Regions from separate parts of the Paenibacillus sp. J22R160 genome, predicted to be linked through region 2. Evidence: riboswitches for the same ligand, from Rfam matches in the RefSeq annotation. Region 2 holds a riboswitch; the other holds the start of a gene.
What was found. Region 2 has a riboswitch for FMN ahead of AC58UW_RS16635 (DMT family transporter). Riboswitches for the same ligand answer to the same signal wherever they lie in the genome.
Positions count from the first base shown of each region.

Region 1: linked by a shared signal. The riboswitch ahead of ribD (bifunctional diaminohydroxyphosphoribosylaminopyrimidine deaminase/5-amino-6-(5-phosphoribosylamino)uracil reductase RibD) and the one ahead of AC58UW_RS16635 (DMT family transporter) in region 2 are both predicted to bind FMN.

Region 1 is NZ_JCAUAU010000004.1:455,911-464,544, reverse strand. It holds gene AC58UW_RS12905 (peptidylprolyl isomerase) at 1-94, shown strand, start outside; gene AC58UW_RS12900 (LamG-like jellyroll fold domain-containing protein) at 303-1,844, shown strand; FMN riboswitch at 2,025-2,206, shown strand; gene ribD (bifunctional diaminohydroxyphosphoribosylaminopyrimidine deaminase/5-amino-6-(5-phosphoribosylamino)uracil reductase RibD) at 2,441-3,550, shown strand; gene ribE (riboflavin synthase) at 3,567-4,238, shown strand; gene AC58UW_RS12885 (bifunctional 3,4-dihydroxy-2-butanone-4-phosphate synthase/GTP cyclohydrolase II) at 4,282-5,508, shown strand; gene ribH (6,7-dimethyl-8-ribityllumazine synthase) at 5,559-6,029, shown strand; gene AC58UW_RS12875 (site-2 protease family protein) at 6,029-6,667, shown strand; gene AC58UW_RS12870 (segregation and condensation protein A) at 6,683-7,474, shown strand; gene scpB (SMC-Scp complex subunit ScpB) at 7,458-8,060, shown strand; gene AC58UW_RS12860 (DUF2953 domain-containing protein) at 8,161-8,634, shown strand, end outside.
Region 2 is NZ_JCAUAU010000006.1:294,785-303,418, forward strand. It holds gene AC58UW_RS16615 (Rieske (2Fe-2S) protein) at 1-123, opposite strand, end outside; gene AC58UW_RS16620 (hypothetical protein) at 549-1,334, shown strand; gene AC58UW_RS16625 (response regulator transcription factor) at 1,444-2,139, shown strand; gene AC58UW_RS16630 (HAMP domain-containing sensor histidine kinase) at 2,136-3,746, shown strand; gene AC58UW_RS16635 (DMT family transporter) at 4,159-5,088, opposite strand; FMN riboswitch at 5,289-5,442, opposite strand; gene AC58UW_RS16640 (YjfB family protein) at 5,643-5,819, shown strand; gene AC58UW_RS16645 (CBO0543 family protein) at 5,905-6,453, opposite strand; gene AC58UW_RS16650 (DMT family transporter) at 6,576-7,481, opposite strand; gene AC58UW_RS16655 (aminotransferase-like domain-containing protein) at 7,598-8,634, shown strand, end outside.

The DNA of each region.
Region 1 (8,634 bases), on a different contig from region 2:
TACTGTATTCGGTAAAGTATCCAAAGGTATGGAATTAGTCGATGCTTTCAAAGGCAGAGATTTGATGGAAAAAGTAGAAGTTGTAGAAGTTTAATTCAAACAGCTAAGCATAGAGAAGAACCTGCTGATAACCATCAGCAGGTTCTTTTTTTGCTTGTCAAAGCTCCATAATAACTTAACACACAACTGAGATTATCTATGTTAACCTGAAATTACCAACAAATAAAAACTAAACACATAACACTTTATACATTATACCCTATGTTTTTGTTGGAATTTATGATCAATGGAGTGAATTAATGATGTTTGCAAGTGTTTTTAAAGGTAAAATCAGGTCGGTTTTGTTCAGTGCTACACTGCTAACAAGCGTGCTTACGTTTGTACCTGCAGCAAGTGCTTCTGTGCCCACCGATCCGTCTCTTCAACTCAAGCTTGATGGAAATCTATTAGACACTTCCCCGAACAATGTGCCAGTCACTTTGCAAGGTTCTCCTAGTTTTGCAGCCGGACGTATGAATCAAGGGATTGGCTTTAATGGAACTTTGCAATACTTAAATCTGGGCAGTACCCCCGCCACGACATTTGGAACTGCCGATTTCACCGTTTCCTTCTGGATACGCTCTTCCGGGGTAACAGGAGATCCATCGATTATTAGTAACAAAAATTGGAATACCGGTGCCAATACGGGTTGGATGGTTTCCCTCCTCTCCGATGGGCGAATCAAATGGAACTTCACACCTCAAGGCAAAACTCGCAGTGACGCTTACATACCCGGAGTGGCTGATAACAGTTGGCACTTCATTACCGTATCTCATCAACGGAACGGTTCGGCCCGACTCTATAAGGATGGCGTCGAAGTAACCTCTGTTGATATCTCACAAAAAAATACTACGATTAATACGACTTACCCCACTGTTGTTGCGCAAGATGGCACGCTTAATTATCCAAGTAAATTAAATGCAAATCTCGATCATCTTCAAATTTTCAAAAGGGCGCTTAGCGCAAATGAAATCAGAGATATGTATCAATCGGCAGCAATAGGCTCCAGTAGCAAAAAAGTGCTTGTAATTGGCATTGACGGCACCCGTCCGGACGCTCTGCAAGCAGCTAATACACCAAATATAGATGCACTTACCGCAAGTGGCGCTTACAGTTTCAACGCAATGGCCAATTCTAACTATACATGGAGTGGGACAGGCTGGTCTACGGTTCAAACGGGTGTTTGGCTGAACAAACACGGCGTAACAAGCAATACTTTCACAGGAAGCAACTTCACGCAATATCCATCCCTGATGGTGCGCGCCGAACAATATGCCTCTAATCTATCTACAAATTCCATTGTTGCTTGGGCACCAATTAACGACAACATAATAGCTGGAATCGACTCGGAACTCAGTGTAACCTCAGATGATTTAGTGAGAGACAACACCGTTAGTTTGATGCAAAACGGCAGTCCGGATTTAACATTCATTCACTTCGATGATGTTGACCATGCTGGGCATACATATGGATTCTCACCTACGATACCACCGTACATGACGGCTATCGAGCAGACGGATGCAAGAATTGGTGCGATTGTTAATTCGATTCATAACCGCAGTACGTACGCGCAAGAAGACTGGATAATCATTTTGACGACGGATCACGGCGGTCTGGGAACGAGCCATGGCGGCAATAGCCTTCAAGAGCGCACGATTTTTGTGATTGTTAGCGGAAATGCAGCGACTCCAGGCTTAATCTCGCCTGCACCGAATCAAACAGATGTCATGATAACGGCCCTTAAACATCTGGGCATCCCAATTAACCCATCTTGGAACTTGGATGGTAAAGCTGTAGGGCTATAATTTGGTTATAAGAACTGAACACCTCCCGCCTTGTAAAGGGTTTGGGGGGTGTTTACTTATAGGGCAAAATCGGGTTGAACAGGTGCAAAAAGAGTCGTTTTTTGTTGGGCGAGGCAAAAAAGGCCTTGCTTTTTCGATGACTGAGTGATAAATTTTTCATAAGTTACTTTTCATATGTGTGCAAACCTTCGGGGCGTGGTGAAATTCCACACCGGCGGTGATTCGACGGCAGGATCATTTATCTGCTAACGATTAGTCCGTGACCCGTTTTGAAGCTAGCGGTACCTGATATACAGCTTCGCTACGGCTGACCCGGTGAGAATCCGGGACCGACAGTATAGTCTGGATGGGAGAAGGAATACGCGAACATTAGATTCGCTATGCATGCTTGTACATTTTTTCACGAGAACAAAAATTCGGCAGGTCTATGCTTTCGCATGGATACGTCGTGCTTGTTTGATTTGATCAAAAATGCAGCAAGTGTGAATGGATGAAGCTTCTTCGTGTTACCTAAACAATCTCTGGCCCCTATCCGATATACGGAGGGGTCTTTTTGCATTCTATTTCAAATTAGCTTGGAAAGGCAGTGAACACACATGCATGTCTTGAATGATGAAGCTTACATGAGGCTGGCTCTGCAAATGGCCGAGAGTGCTCTTGGCCAAACAGGGATTAATCCCGTTGTCGGATGCGTGCTGGTGAAAGAGGGACGTATCGTGGGAATGGGGGCGCATCTAAAGCGCGGACATGGCCATGCTGAGGTTCTTGCCTTGCAGATGGCAGGCGAGGAAGCAAGGGGCAGTACGGCGTATGTCACACTCGAGCCTTGCAGCCACTACGGTAAGACGCCGCCCTGCAGCGACCGTCTCATTGAAGCCGGTGTTACTCGTGTTGTCGTCGCGCGCACCGACCCGAACCCGCAGGTTGCGGGCACGGGGATCGCCAAACTGCGTGCCCATGGCATAGACGTGTCTTTTGGGCTACTGGGAGAGGAAGCCTCAGCCATGAATGAGGCTTTCAATAAATACATTGTCACGCGTATGCCCTTCGTGACACTGAAAACGGCTAGCACGCTCGACGGCCGCATTGCCTCCAAAACAGGCGACAGCAAATGGATCACGTCGCCTGCATCGCGCGCATTCGTGCATACCCTGCGCCATCGGCATCAGGGTATCATGGTTGGCGTCGATACCGTCATCGCCGACGACCCGCGCTTAAGCGCGCGCGGCGACGTACCGGCTGTGCAGCCGGTACGGATCGTCGCGGACTCGCGCTTGCGAGTCCCGCTGGGCGCCCAGGTGCTCACCGAGCAGGAGCGTCAGCCGACGATCCTGCTCGCCACCGCACAGGCGCCCGCAGAGCGGCGTGCCGCGCTGGAAGCGCGCGGCATCACGGTCCTCACCTGCGGGGACGGCCCGCAGGTGGACCTGACGCTCGCCATGCGGCAGCTCGGCGAGCGCGAGATCGGCTCCATCCTCCTCGAGGGTGGAGGCAAGCTTAGCGGCGCCATGCTGGAGCGGCGCCTGCTGGATAAGCTGGTGCTGATGTTTGCGCCGAAAATTATCGGCGGCGGGCAGGCAGCACCCATGAACATCACCTTCGAAGGCTTCGCGAAGATGGATGATGCAATTACGCTCGACCGGTTAAAGGTCGAGCAGTTCGGACCGGATGTATGCCTAACCGGGTATCCGATTTATCAGAGCTAACGAGTGGAGGGCTGTCATGTTTACCGGCATTATTGAAGAAATCGGCCACATGCGCCGCATTCATAGCGTAGGTCAAGCTATGGTATTAACGATTGGTGCGAGTAAAATCCTGGAGGACGTCCATCTGGGGGACAGCATTTCGGTGAATGGCGTTTGTCTGACAGTCATTTCGTTTGATAAGGAATCTTTCTCCGTAGACGTGATGCCGGAAACGTACCGGAAGACGAATTTGCGCAAGCTGCAAGCCGGCACGCGCGTGAATTTGGAGCGAGCGATGGCGGCGAACGGCCGCTTCGGCGGTCACATTGTGCAAGGACATGTGGATTCAACAGCAACGATCATTTCGCGTATTCCAGAAGAAAATGCGGTTGTTTATCGGTTCGAACCAGAGGATAAACACATTTTCCGATATATCATAGCTGGCGGTTCGATCACCATTGACGGGATCTCCCTAACGGTTGTCGATGTCACAGAGCGTGACCTAGCCGTTTCGATCATTCCGCATACACTGGCTCAAACCGTTCTGCATGATAAAAAAGCAGGAGATACGATTAACATGGAATGCGATGTTCTGGGCAAATATATGGAACGACTGCTAAAGTTCGGTCCTGCTGATGCCTCAGAAGGTGGCGGTAAAAAGCAAAGCACACTTACCGCGAGCTTTCTGGCGGATCATGGCTTTATGTAATGGCGGCTAGCTTACAAAGATAGTTTGGTTAGGAGAGGTGAATATGACAGAAATTAAATTCAGTACAATCGAAGAGGCACTGAAGGATCTCAGTTTAGGGAAAATAATTATCGCTGTGGATGATGAAGATCGCGAGAACGAAGGGGATTTTATCGCACTGGCGGATAAAACGACGCCGGAAGTGATTAACTTCATGATCAAAGAAGGCCGCGGGCTTGTCTGCACGCCGATTACAGAAGAGCGGGCTCAAGAGCTTGACTTGCCGCCGATGGTTGCAAGAAATACGGATTATCATGGCACCGCCTTTACGGTTTCTGTAGACCATGTAGATACAAGCACGGGGATTTCTGCACATGAGCGTTCAAGAACGGTTATGGGCTTGATCAATCCAGATACAAGACCGCAGGATTTCCGCAGACCAGGTCATATTTTCCCGCTAATCGCCAAAAAAGGCGGCGTACTCCGCAGAGCCGGACATACAGAAGCAGCAGTTGATCTGGCTGTTCTATGCGGGTCCTATCCGGCAGCGGTCATTTGTGAAGTCATCAAGGAAGACGGGACGATGGCTCGGGTTCCGGATCTTATGGAAATTGCCAAGAAACATGATTTGCACATCATTACGATTCAAGATTTGATCCACTACCGCAATCAACAGGAGAAATTGGTTGAGCGTGAGGTCGAAATTAAGCTTCCTACGGATTTCGGTACCTTTAAAGCGATCGCCTATACGAACCAACTGGATAACAAAGAGCATGTTGCTCTTGTCAAAGGGACAATTGACCCATCCAAACCAACGTTGGTACGTGTGCACTCCGAATGTTTAACTGGAGATGTTTTCCATTCTCACCGCTGTGATTGCGGTCCTCAACTCGATGCTGCATTAAAACAGATTGATGAAGAGGGCAATGGTGTATTATTATATATGCGACAGGAAGGTCGCGGCATCGGTCTAATCAACAAATTAAAAGCTTATGCCTTGCAAGAGCAGGGATTAGACACCGTAGAAGCGAATATTAAGCTTGGCTTCGCTCCAGATCTTCGTGATTATGGAATTGGCGCACAAATTTTAAAAGATCTCGGCATTACGCAATTGCGTCTGTTAACGAATAACCCACGCAAAATTAAGGGGCTGGAAGGCTACGGCCTTGAAGTCGTTGAACGCGTTCCGATTCAAATGGCAAGCAAAGAGGACAATGTGAATTACCTGCGGACGAAAAAACAAAAGCTTGGCCATTTGCTGAGTTTCCATGATTCCGGCAGCGGGATCTGACCCTACACATTACGAATAACGGTTTTTATATAGAAAAGGAGAATGTAATCATGGCTACAATTTATGAAGGACATTTAATATCGCAGAATTTGAAATATGGTATCGTTGTAGGTCGTTTCAATGAATTTATTACATCCAAATTGCTTGGCGGCGCACAAGATGCTTTGAAACGTCATGGCGTGCAGGAAAGTGAAGTTGATATCGCTTGGGTACCGGGAGCGTTCGAACTTCCGCTCATTGCTCAAAAAATGGCAGAGAGCGGGAAATACGATGCTGTTATTACCCTAGGTGCTGTCATTCGTGGATCAACGCCTCACTTTGATTATGTCTGCAGCGAAGTTGCGAAAGGTGTATCCGCAATTAACCTCAAAACAGGCGTTCCTACGATCTTTGGCGTTTTAACAACAGATTCAATCGAGCAAGCAGTTGAGCGTGCAGGTACGAAAGCCGGCAACAAAGGCTGGGAAGCGGCAGTAACGGCAATTGAGATGGCCAACTTGACGAAACAGTTCACTTCCTAATGCTTTCTTATTATCATCTGGAATCACTGCTTCCCAGGCTGCTTGCCTTCCTGATTGCTATGACGCTCCATGATGCTGCACATGCAGGAGTTGCTTGGCTGTTCGGTGATCGGACAGCTCGGGACAGCAAACGCTTATCGCTTAACCCCTTGGTACATTTAGATGCCTTGGGGTTGGCGATGATTGTTTTTGGTCCGTATGGCTGGTCGAAGAAAATGCCTGTTGAGGCTTTGCAGTTTAAAAAGCCAAAATTTTATCATACAATCGTGTATGCAGCAGGTCCTTTTACCAATTTGCTGCTCGCTTTGTTCTTCTGGTGGCTCTATTTCTTTCTTCCATCATTTTTTGGAGGAGCATCCGAGTCGATCGTTGTGGAACAATGGCGAGTCTATTTGCAGTACGGTGTCATTGTCAATCTCATGATTTGCTTCATACATATGTTACCGCTTTATCCGCTAGATGGTTGGTATATACTGAAGGGCCTTATTCCTCCGAAAAATCAAAGATGGATGGATCGCAATCAGCGATATGCACTTATTCTTGTCATCGTTCTGATGATTACACCTACAGGCCAATGGGCATTGGCACATATTTACCCGTTTGCCGCGCAGTTTGTTATGAATATATTTTCACTATGACAAGGGGGAGATTACATGAAAGTTACCTATAAGTTAGAAGCTTTTGAAGGCCCCCTTGATCTTTTGCTTCATCTTATCGATAAAAATGAACTTGACATTTATAATATTCCAGTCAAAGAAATTACAGATCAGTATTTAGCTTATGTACAAGCCATGCAAGAGCTGGAGTTGGAGATTACAAGTGAGTTTCTTGTTATGGCTGCTACACTTCTCTCTATCAAAAGCAAAATGCTGCTGCCTAAGCCGCCTGTTATTGAATTTGATGAATATTTTGATGATATGGAAGACGAGCTTGATCCTCGCGCAGAGTTGGTCGCTAAACTTATTGAGTACAGAAAGTACAAGTCTATCGCTGATATGCTCAGAGATAAGGAAGTAGAGCGGAGCTTGGTTTACACGCGTGAGCCAGAAGACTTGACGCCATTCCTGCCTCATGTGCAGGAGAACCCAGTTGAAGGGCTGGACGTTGCTGATTTGTTATTCGCGTTTCAGCGGACTCTGCGCAAGCTGGCGAACCGTCATGTTGTTACTAGAATTCGAAGAGACGAGATTTCCGTCAAAGAACGGATTAGAGAGGTTATAGATTTGCTTAAAGTGAAAGGCGGCAAGCTGCTTTTCTCGAAATTGTTCGATTACGAAATGACTCGGGAAGAGATCGTCGTCACATTTTTGGCCATTCTTGAATTGATGAAAATGAAAAAAGTCGTATGCTATCAATATCAATTATTTGAAGATATCGTTATTCAAGCAAAAGAGGAGGTTTCTGACATTGACACTCAGTTTTCCGCAGATGAAATCAATTATTGAAGGACTGCTCTTTGCCTCTGGTGACGAAGGACTGGATGCCAAGCAGTTAGCTGAGGTCATGGAGCTTGATTTGTATTTGGTTCGTGATTTACTCAAGGATATGCGAACGGAATTTAAACGCAAGGGAAGAGGTGTCCAAATCGTCGAGGTGGCAGGTGCTTACCAGTTAACCACTTTGGCTGAGCATGCGCCCTATTTTGAGCGTCTGGCTTATACACCCTCTCGTTCATCGTTATCCCAAGCTGCACTTGAGACCTTATCCATTGTTGCTTATAAACAGCCAATCACAAGAGTTGAAATCGAAGAAATACGCGGCGTGAAATGTGATCGTGCTTTGGCTACCCTTGTAGGAAAAGATCTAATATTAGAAGTCGGACGCGCAGATGCTGTAGGGAAACCGATCTTGTATGGTACATCCAAGCAATTTCTTGAGTATTTCGGGCTCAGCTCCATCCAAGAACTGCCGGATTCAGGCAGCTTTCAAGGGAATTTTGATTTGGAGGAAGAAACGCGCATGTTGTTTGATCGGATGGGCGGGGACCAGAAACAAATTACACTGGATGATGTTTCGGAGGAAACCGAATAACGATAAATGCATTTCATTTCCTAAATTAGCTCATACTAACTCTACTTGCCAGAAGATATCTTCTAGCTGTAGAGTTTTTTTGCTAAGGGGGAGAATGGGGTTGTTGTGGGTAGGATTCGTGCTTCTAGTCGTCATCCTTGCCATTATCATTGTGCTGCTCAGTTTCATTCGGGGAGAGTTTTATTTCTCTAGAGTGAAAGATAATGACACACTTTCTTTGGAGATGCGTGCGTTATTTGGGTTAATCCGCTATCGTTACGTCATCCCCATAATACAATTTAAAGGATTCACGAAAGGGATCCTTATCAAATCTGAGGTTGTTAGTAAAACATACGCCAAGCTAAAGGATGAGAGCAAGGATCATATTACGAAGGACAAAGTGATTCAATTTTATAAAGAGACCAAAGACGTCCTTGTTCATACCCTAAATCTGTATGATTGGACGAAACAGACCTTAGCTAAGGTGGAGTGTACAGATCTAAAGTGGATTACACGCGTAGGCGTGGGAGATGCCCCGGAAACCGCTATTACAACGGGTGCGATCTGGGGGATCAAATCATCGCTTCTAGGCTTT
Region 2 (8,634 bases):
TGACACGAGCCGGTATGTAACTTCATCTTCGGCTTGTATTAACCAATACAAGTTTTTATCGAATACGACTTCTGCGGGCAGCTTGGTGAAGCTTTCCTCTGGCCCGAGCAGGACTTCTTTCATGTAGACACCCCCCTGTTCATTATTGTTCCAACATACAGTTTACTACATTTTCGACCTTACATTTATCATCACGTTGGACGAAATCCAACGAACTGGCCGATTAAGCGGCAAAATCCCGCTTCCCATTGGATGATTTCCAACGGGATCACCTGATTTCTCGTGAACTTGCCCCCTTTTTTGACATCTCATTGGAATCCATCCAACGTGATGATCAAACGGACCCGCTTTATGCCTATTTGGTTGGAAAACGTCCAATGAAACTCATAACACCCACACACGCTCCACCTCAAACTCCGGCAATCTTCCACTCACACACATAATTTCCCACAATGTTACGATAGGATGTCCATAATCTTGCGGTACATTTAGGTTGTAAGGGAGAGACACTCACCTACATACCCCAAAATTGAGAGGAGTTTTCTACTATGAAAACACAATGGAAACGTCGCGCAAGCCAAGCTAGTCTGCTAGCTTTTATGGTAACAATGGCTTTCGGAGCTGTCGGCGGCGCATCAGCGGCTGACGCTACTACAACGGATACCAAAGCAAGTATCGCTGTCACATCAGCAACTCCGGTGATGGCAACCAGAGCGGTTCAGCTGCACACAAGCTCAGGCCTACTGCTGCAACCAGCTCACGAGCGCAATTATTTGAAGCTGCTGGTGAGCACCTACGCTCCAGAGAGCTTGGCTGAATGGAAGCAAGCGTTAGAGGATCGGAAACAAGCTGAGAGCGAGATGCCGAAGCCTGCATTTGCCAAAACAATGGTGATCAAAGGCACTGCTGCTGCAATTCCGACCTCACCGGGTACTTTTGAGAATAAAATCTTCAAACTTGATCCTGCTCAGCCGGCTCCAACTTTACCTGATGGTGAAGCAGCTCAACTAGTTCCAAGCAAAGAAGCAAAGATGCTCACTATTATCAAAGACGGCGTGGAAGCTGCAACCACTATCCAAGCACTACCACTTGAGGGAACAGCTATCTCTGGTGATATAATTAAAGCAGAACCATCCGAAGCATTCAAACGCCAGCAAAAGCTAACCGAAGCTGTAGAAGCTGACGATGCAGCTGCCATTCAAAGCCTGCTGCCTGAGCTGCTCACGGATTACAAAAAAGAAACGGAATCGCTGCGCAACCTTGCCAAAACACTGAAAGAACATGCTGCAAAAGCAGACGAGAAAACAGAAGAGAGAGCTGAAGAATCTAAATAACCTTTTAAATAGATAAAAAGCAAGTTGACCTTCCGGTGGACCGAACGCAAAATGCTGCGAACGGCTCCACCTTTTCCCCATAGCTGAGTAGAAAGAAGGAGAATTATATATGTATCGCATTTATTTAGTGGAAGATGAAGAGCATCTGAGGGGCGTTCTCGCTGCCTATTTGGAGAAAGAGGGGTGGCAAGTGCGTTCGTTCGCTGACGGGACCTCGGCAAGATCCGCCATATCCGAGCGGCCGGACTTGTGGGTCCTCGATATCATGCTCCCGGGGGTAGACGGCTATCAACTCATGCGCGAGATTAAGGCGGATCAGCCAGCGCAGCCCGTTATTTTCATATCAGCGCGAGACGCGGATATCGATCGGATCATTGGCCTAGAAATGGGGAGCGACGACTATTTGGCCAAGCCTTTTTTACCTCGCGAGCTCGTCATTCGCACTCGCAAGCTGCTGGAACGCGTATACGGCGGGCATCCTGCCGGCATGATACCAGCAGGGCTGGAACGCCGCACGAAGCTGAACATAGCTCCCTATCTCATCGATGAGCAAGCGCGCACAGTAACAGCAGAGGATGGCAGCAAACTGGAGCTTACCTCCAAGGAATTTGAGCTGCTGCTATATTTAGTTGGCCATCATGGCCAAGTGCTAGAGCGTGAACAAGTGCTCCGAGCTGTTTGGGGGATCGACTACTTCGGAACTGACCGGGTCGTGGATGATTTGGTACGCAGGCTTCGCCGCAAGCTGCCAGAGCTGCGATTAGAAACCGTATACGGATACGGATATAGGATGGTGAAAGCATGACGCTTCGATTAGGACAATGGCCGCTTGCTATGAAGCTATGGGGGGCATTCGCGGCTTTAACGCTGCTCATTTTCACGCTGCTTGCCGTTCTGCTGCCTTGGACGTTGAAGGGATTTTTTACAGAGCAGCTGTACGATATTCTACTAGATACGCAAAGTGGGCTTCGGATGGAAGCAACGACGTTGACATCGCCTACCCTAACACTGGCTACAAAAGGGATAACCGGGGTAAAAACAGATATCATGACGGATATAAAAACATTAACCCCTGCCGATACGCTACCACTCAGTGTCTCTAAAATTGAAGCCTTACCGGCAACGGCAACGCTGCAGACTAGCGGCACAATCCCTGGCATCCCTCTGGAAGCCTCAATTGCAACGAAGGTGATGTCTCCCTTTACAGCAAATCTGAGCGCGCCAGCCATCCGGCATTTTACGATTATCGGAACCCAAGAGGCACAGACACTTAACAATGCTTTCACAAGCGGGGAGCCCTTCATACAAGCCATGGAGCAGGATGCTTATGCCCAAAAGCTGCCCGTTGCCAAGTACACAACCAGCATTGATAAGAAAAGTATCTTTTATGTGATTCGAAAAGAGGTCGTCCAGGGCCAGCCCGGCTTTATCGTCTCATATGCCTGGGGCAATTACCGCAATGACCTAGTCATGACCATGTTCGGCAGACTTATGTTGATGATGGTTGGCCTCATCGTGATTTCATGGCTGCCCTGTCTCATCATCGCCCGCTACTTCACACGTCCACTCGTGCAGATGGAACGTCACGTTGGACGCATGGCTGAGCGTGATTGGCATGATCCGATTGAAACCGGGCGCAAGGATGAAGTGGGACGTCTTGCCAAAGCCATCGAAGCGATGCGGCAGCGTCTCGTGCGCCAGGACCGCGCGCAGCAATTTTTCCTGCAGCACACTTCTCACGAGCTAAAAACCCCTGTCATGGTTATCCGCAGCTATGCGCAGTCCATCCTCGACGGGGTTTTCCCGAAAGGGACCTTGAACGAAAGCTTAGGCGTCATTCTGAAAGAAGGCGAGCGCCTGGAGAAGCGTATTCGCGACCTGCTGCTGCTCAATAAGCTGAATTATGTCACTGCTCGCGAGAAGCCTTTCCGCTCCTTTAAGCTCCATGAGGTCATCGAAGATGTGGTTGAAAGGCTGCGCTATCGCCGGCCCGAAATCGAGTGGGAGATGGAGCTCCCCCCTGCCACCTTGCATGGCGACCCCGACCAATGGAAGATTGCCTTGGAGAATATGCTCGATAATCAACTCCGCTATGCCAAAAGCGGCATCCGGATTATCCTCACATCGCCAGCAAGTGGCGAGGCCAAGCAAGCTGCAGCCCATTTCTCGCAGCTGCAGATCAGTAACGATGGTCCGCCGCTCGATCAAACGATCGCGGACAGCCTCTTTGAGCCCTTCCGCTCTGGCGGGGACGGCCAGTTCGGGCTCGGTCTTGCCATCGTGAAGCAGATCATGGACCATCACGGCATGACCGTGCGTGCCGCGAACGAGCGGAACGGGGTTTCCTTTTATCTGGAGCCTGGGGGAGCGGCGCAAAAGGATGGTAAGCCCAAGGTGCCGAAGGTTTCCTGAGGCTGCTTGGGGGCTGCTGCTGCGAGAAGCTGGTGGTGATACCGGCGTCGAGAGGCTGGCAAGCAAATAAAGAGGCTCTCCCAAGGTCATCATGTGACAGAGGGAGAGCCTCTTTATTGAGTTTTTGAGACAGCCTCTTCAGATTAACGGGAAATACTACCGCTATTTCGTGAAGTAACGCCAGCTAAAACAAGAATAACTGGAATTTCTCCTGTTAATGGTGGCGATTATGCTAGAAAGCGGAGCTGTCGGAGAAAAATAACGGTTATTTTTCCAGTTAATTGGATTTTCAGACGAGAATTGATTGAAATAACGGGAGAATTTCCCGTTAGGAATCCAATCAAGCTTAACATGGCAAGTTCCTCCCACGTGAAAGGTTCAGCAAAGGGGTCTGAAGCTTAATAACAGCACTTTAAGCCGCTGCTTTGCTCTGATTGCGGCTCATTACCCAGAGTGTCAGCCAAATCACGATGAAGCCAGCGAGCTGGCCTACGGTTAGCTTTTGCCCAAATACAAGCCAGTTCACACAGACGCCAACCGCCGGGAAGGCCAACTCAGCCAAAGTTGCAAAGAATGCCTTGGTCGAGGTCAGCCCCTTATAATAGAGGAGCATGGAGAGCAGGCCCGGGAAAAACGCCTGGAACAGCAGGTTCACAGCTATTAGTGTCAGACCACCGCTCGTTCCGGTTACGTGCCAAGCATCGCCGCTTGCAATAAGGACAACCGTCAGCAATGGAATAGCGAGCAGGAATCTGAGCGAAGTAACGATGGGGAAATCCAGCTTTTTCTGTAATAAGAACTTGCCCATGACGGTCGATCCGCCCCATAATCCAGCTGCAAGGATCGAGAATAAGCAGCTTATCGTCCCCAAATCTTTGAGACCCATCTCTGGCGACGAAAAGCCGAATGTCAGCAAATACGTACCAAGCAGCGCCACTGCAATATAGGTAAAAAATTTAGAAGGCAGCGTCTCTTTGAGCATCACGCGAGCCAGAATGATAGCGAACAAGGGCTGTAATTTCTGTAATAGCAGTATCGCGTTCGCATTGCCGTGCGAGAATGCAGCTGTAAATAAGATGGTCGCAATCGCCGAACCGCCCCATGAGATGAACAGCAAAGCGCCGATGACTCCTAGCGATAGCTTGCCGATCAAGGTTTTACGGTACTTCACCAGTACCGGCAGCGCATAGCAGGCAAGAAGCAAATGCTCAATAAACACGATTTGCGCTGAAGTAAAGCTTTTTAACAGTAAGATCCTGAAGAGTGGGTCGAGCCCCCAGAGCGTAGCTCCAAGTGCCACATACCAAACCCCGCTGATGCCGCCTGAGCGCGTTGAGATCACATTCGCGCCCTTTGTTCCTAGCTTAAATACATTTTCCAATTCAAAAACCTCCCACAATTGAGAGACTTTGAGCCTAGCTCAAAGATCCCTATATGATGTTTTGAATTGAACCTCCTGAAAGAGACAATGCCCCCGCTCTTATACGCAGCGGGGGCATTGACAAACAGACCTGCCAAAACCTAAGTTTTGAACAAGCTGTTATTCATCTTCTCCCATCCGGACTATAACCGTCGGCCTTGGATTCTCACCAAGTCAGTCCCAGCCTGCTTAACAGGCCGGGAGTCGCGGGCTTGAGATACATACGCACGTATCCTCACCGCCGGTAGGGAATTGCACCCTGCCCCGAAGATTCAATTATGAAACTTTATGTTTCACAAGTGTCCTACCAACAGTTCACTTACAAAACATAAGTAATATTATTCATGAATATTAGCACCATAAAATGAAAAAAGCAAGGATTTTTCATTCCCGCTTAAGCTAAGAAATTCCTACTCATTTTCCGATAAATAAAATGTTAGCTTATCATTCATAATCATTCATAGAGGAGGAGACTCATGGACATCTCTGCGCTTTCAATGCCCATAGCCCAGAACAACTTAGCTCAAGCTGTGCAAATACGTGTTCTTGACATGGCTAAAGACCAATCAACACAACAAGCTCAGCAAATGGTTCAAATGATGCAACAAAGTGTTCAACCCAATTTGGGTGGGAATCTGGACATTAGTGGCTAGTTTTACATGTAGGAGAAGGAGAATTAATGATTAATTCTCCTTCTTTTTCTTGTTGCTGCTGACCACAAACTTACTATTGATTCATCTACTTCATTTTAGAAATCGGAATATGGAAATACAGAATCAAGAAAACCACTCCCGTAAAACATAGCAACCACGACCATAACGGTCTCGTAAAATGCAGGCGCAGTCCAATGAACATGAAAACCCAGACGGCAATAGACCACCCAAAATTCCAGTTATTATCATATTCAAGCAAATTTATTAGTAGGAATAGTCCTTCAATGCAGGCAAAAATAGCCGACCAAATGGCGATATAAACGACTTGTTTCAGCGGTCGCGACTTAAAAGGATATTTGTGGAGGTACACCATCACAATGCAGGGAAGATTAGTAAACGCAATTAGAAAATCCGCGATTGTATGATTAGGCGTTACAGCGGTTTTATGAAAAACCCAAAGCGAATAATTATAACTTAGAAGGCTAACGAGAAAATCCACGCAGATGGCAAAAAGAATAGTTGGATAGTAGGTCTTCCAATTTCTCCAATCCCCGAAAAACCAAGCTGCAATTAAGCATAACAAGGCAATGATTACAGGCAGATATGAACCAATCAACTCTGTTATGTGACCCATCACTTAGCTCCATTCCATCAAACTTGCGCTGCCTGCGTTCAAATAGGTGCTCCTGCGGTTATTATTTCTATAATTGTTGATTCATATGAAACAGATACCAATTAACTTACAAATCTGTTTATTTACGCCGTTTTTCGTCTTAGCATCAGCTGTTTCAGGCTGTCCAGATTCGCACAAATCGTACCAGCGATGACGATTATCACGCCCACAGCCGTAACCCAAGTGATGGTTTCCCCATAAAATAGGACCCCCACGGCCAGGGCAATCAGCGGAGAAATGTACAGCCATGTAGCTGGAAAAACCGGATTCGTTTTCGCCACTAACCAATAGAACAGACTGTGTCCCACCATGGAGCCAATCACGATTAAATAGAGCAGCGAGCCTGCCGCCTTTGGAGAGAATAGACTTTGAACTTCCACATGCTCGGTAAACAATGAAAGAATCAGGAGCAGCAACCCTCCGCAGATCATCTGTGCCGCGTTCAGCGCAATCGGCGATGCCTCCGGGAATTGCTGAATGACCTTCTTGGAGTATAGGGCTCCCATACAATAGAACAGTTCTCCGACCAGAATCGCCACGCTCCCGATCACCCAAACGAGGTTCGCGGATACGGCAAGTTGTGGCAGCAATAGGATGATAATCCCTGCAAAGCCGAGTATGCAGCCAAATACCGAAAGCATTGTCGCCTTCAGTCGCAACACGAACGTTTGCAATATGAGAATCATAATGGGTCCAGTAGCCGATAATACAGCCGCAATCCCGGAAGACACATATTGCTCCGCCCAATACAAGGTTGAGAATGTGACAAATGTGAGACCGATGCCCGTAAGCAGCATCTCTTTGCGAAATAAAAGAGCTACGGTAGCTTTTTTGCGCCATAATAACCAACAGAACACAAGCAAGCCTGCAATGAAAAACCTCAAGCCTGCTGAGAAAAATGGCGGTGCTGAGGCATCTACCCCTACCTTGATCGCCAAAAATGTCGTGCCGAAAATTAGACATACAAGCAAATAATTAAAAATAATCATGACTGTTCCCCCTCTTGGTATGTATCATACTAGGTAAGTAACAGAACAGATGTATGATACTAGAACAGTTTTCCAAGGTATGCTTTATGATAGAGTAAACAGAGGGGGGATATGGGATGAAAGCTCCGGGATCATCTGGAAAAGAAGCTAACCTGCTTTTCAGACAGGCTTACGAATATATTGTAACCCGCATGGATCGCGGCGAGTGGCAAGCTCATGACAAGCTCCCCTCCATCCGGCTGCTTGCCCAAGAGCTGAAGGTGCACAGGCTAACCGTTTTTCGCGCCTATCAGCTGCTGAAACAAAATGAGAGAGCTTACGTCAAAGAGAAATCCGGTTACTACGTAAGTCCCAGCAAGACGGAGAAGCAAGTCTCTACGGTGCACGCGGAAAGCAATCGTTCGCTCACAACGTACAGCGCTCTAAAAAACTCCTTGTCAGAAATTCAGCAAATACCTGTCACGTACCAATTCTCGCAAGCATTGATTGATCCCAACTTGCTGCCGAATCTCTTTTTGTCCGAACATGTGAAGAAGGTTTTCGACATCTACCCCAAACTCATGGGCACCTACTCCAGCGCCCAGGGGGATGAGGAGCTTCGCGAGTATCTCTGCCGTTACATGGTTCGGCATCATAACCTCCAGCTCACTGTCAGCGATCTGTTGATTACCACTGGGGGTCAGCAGGCCATTGACCTCATCTCGCGGATCTACATCCGGCCTATGGATCCGGTCCTGGTTGAGCGGCCGACGTACAGCGCTGCACTTGATATTTTCCGCCAGCAGGGGGCGCGGTTCATTCCTGTCGAAATCACCCCGGACGGCTATGATCTGGCGAATCTTGAGAGGCTTATGGAGAAGCATAAACCGCGACTTTTTTATATGAATCCTACCTTTCATAATCCGACGGGCTACACGGTTCCAGCCGCACAGCGCAAGCAGCTCGTTGAACTGGCTGAACGCTACCGCTGCTTGCTGATTGAAGATGACGCCATTCATGAGATGTACTTAGACCAGCCTCCTCCTCCGCCCATGCTGACTTATGATACGGAAGGATGGGTCGTGTATCTCCGCAGCTTTAGCAAATATATCGCGCCCGGACTTCGTATTTGTGCCGTTATGGGTGGCCAGCACGTCATCAAATCGCTCATCAC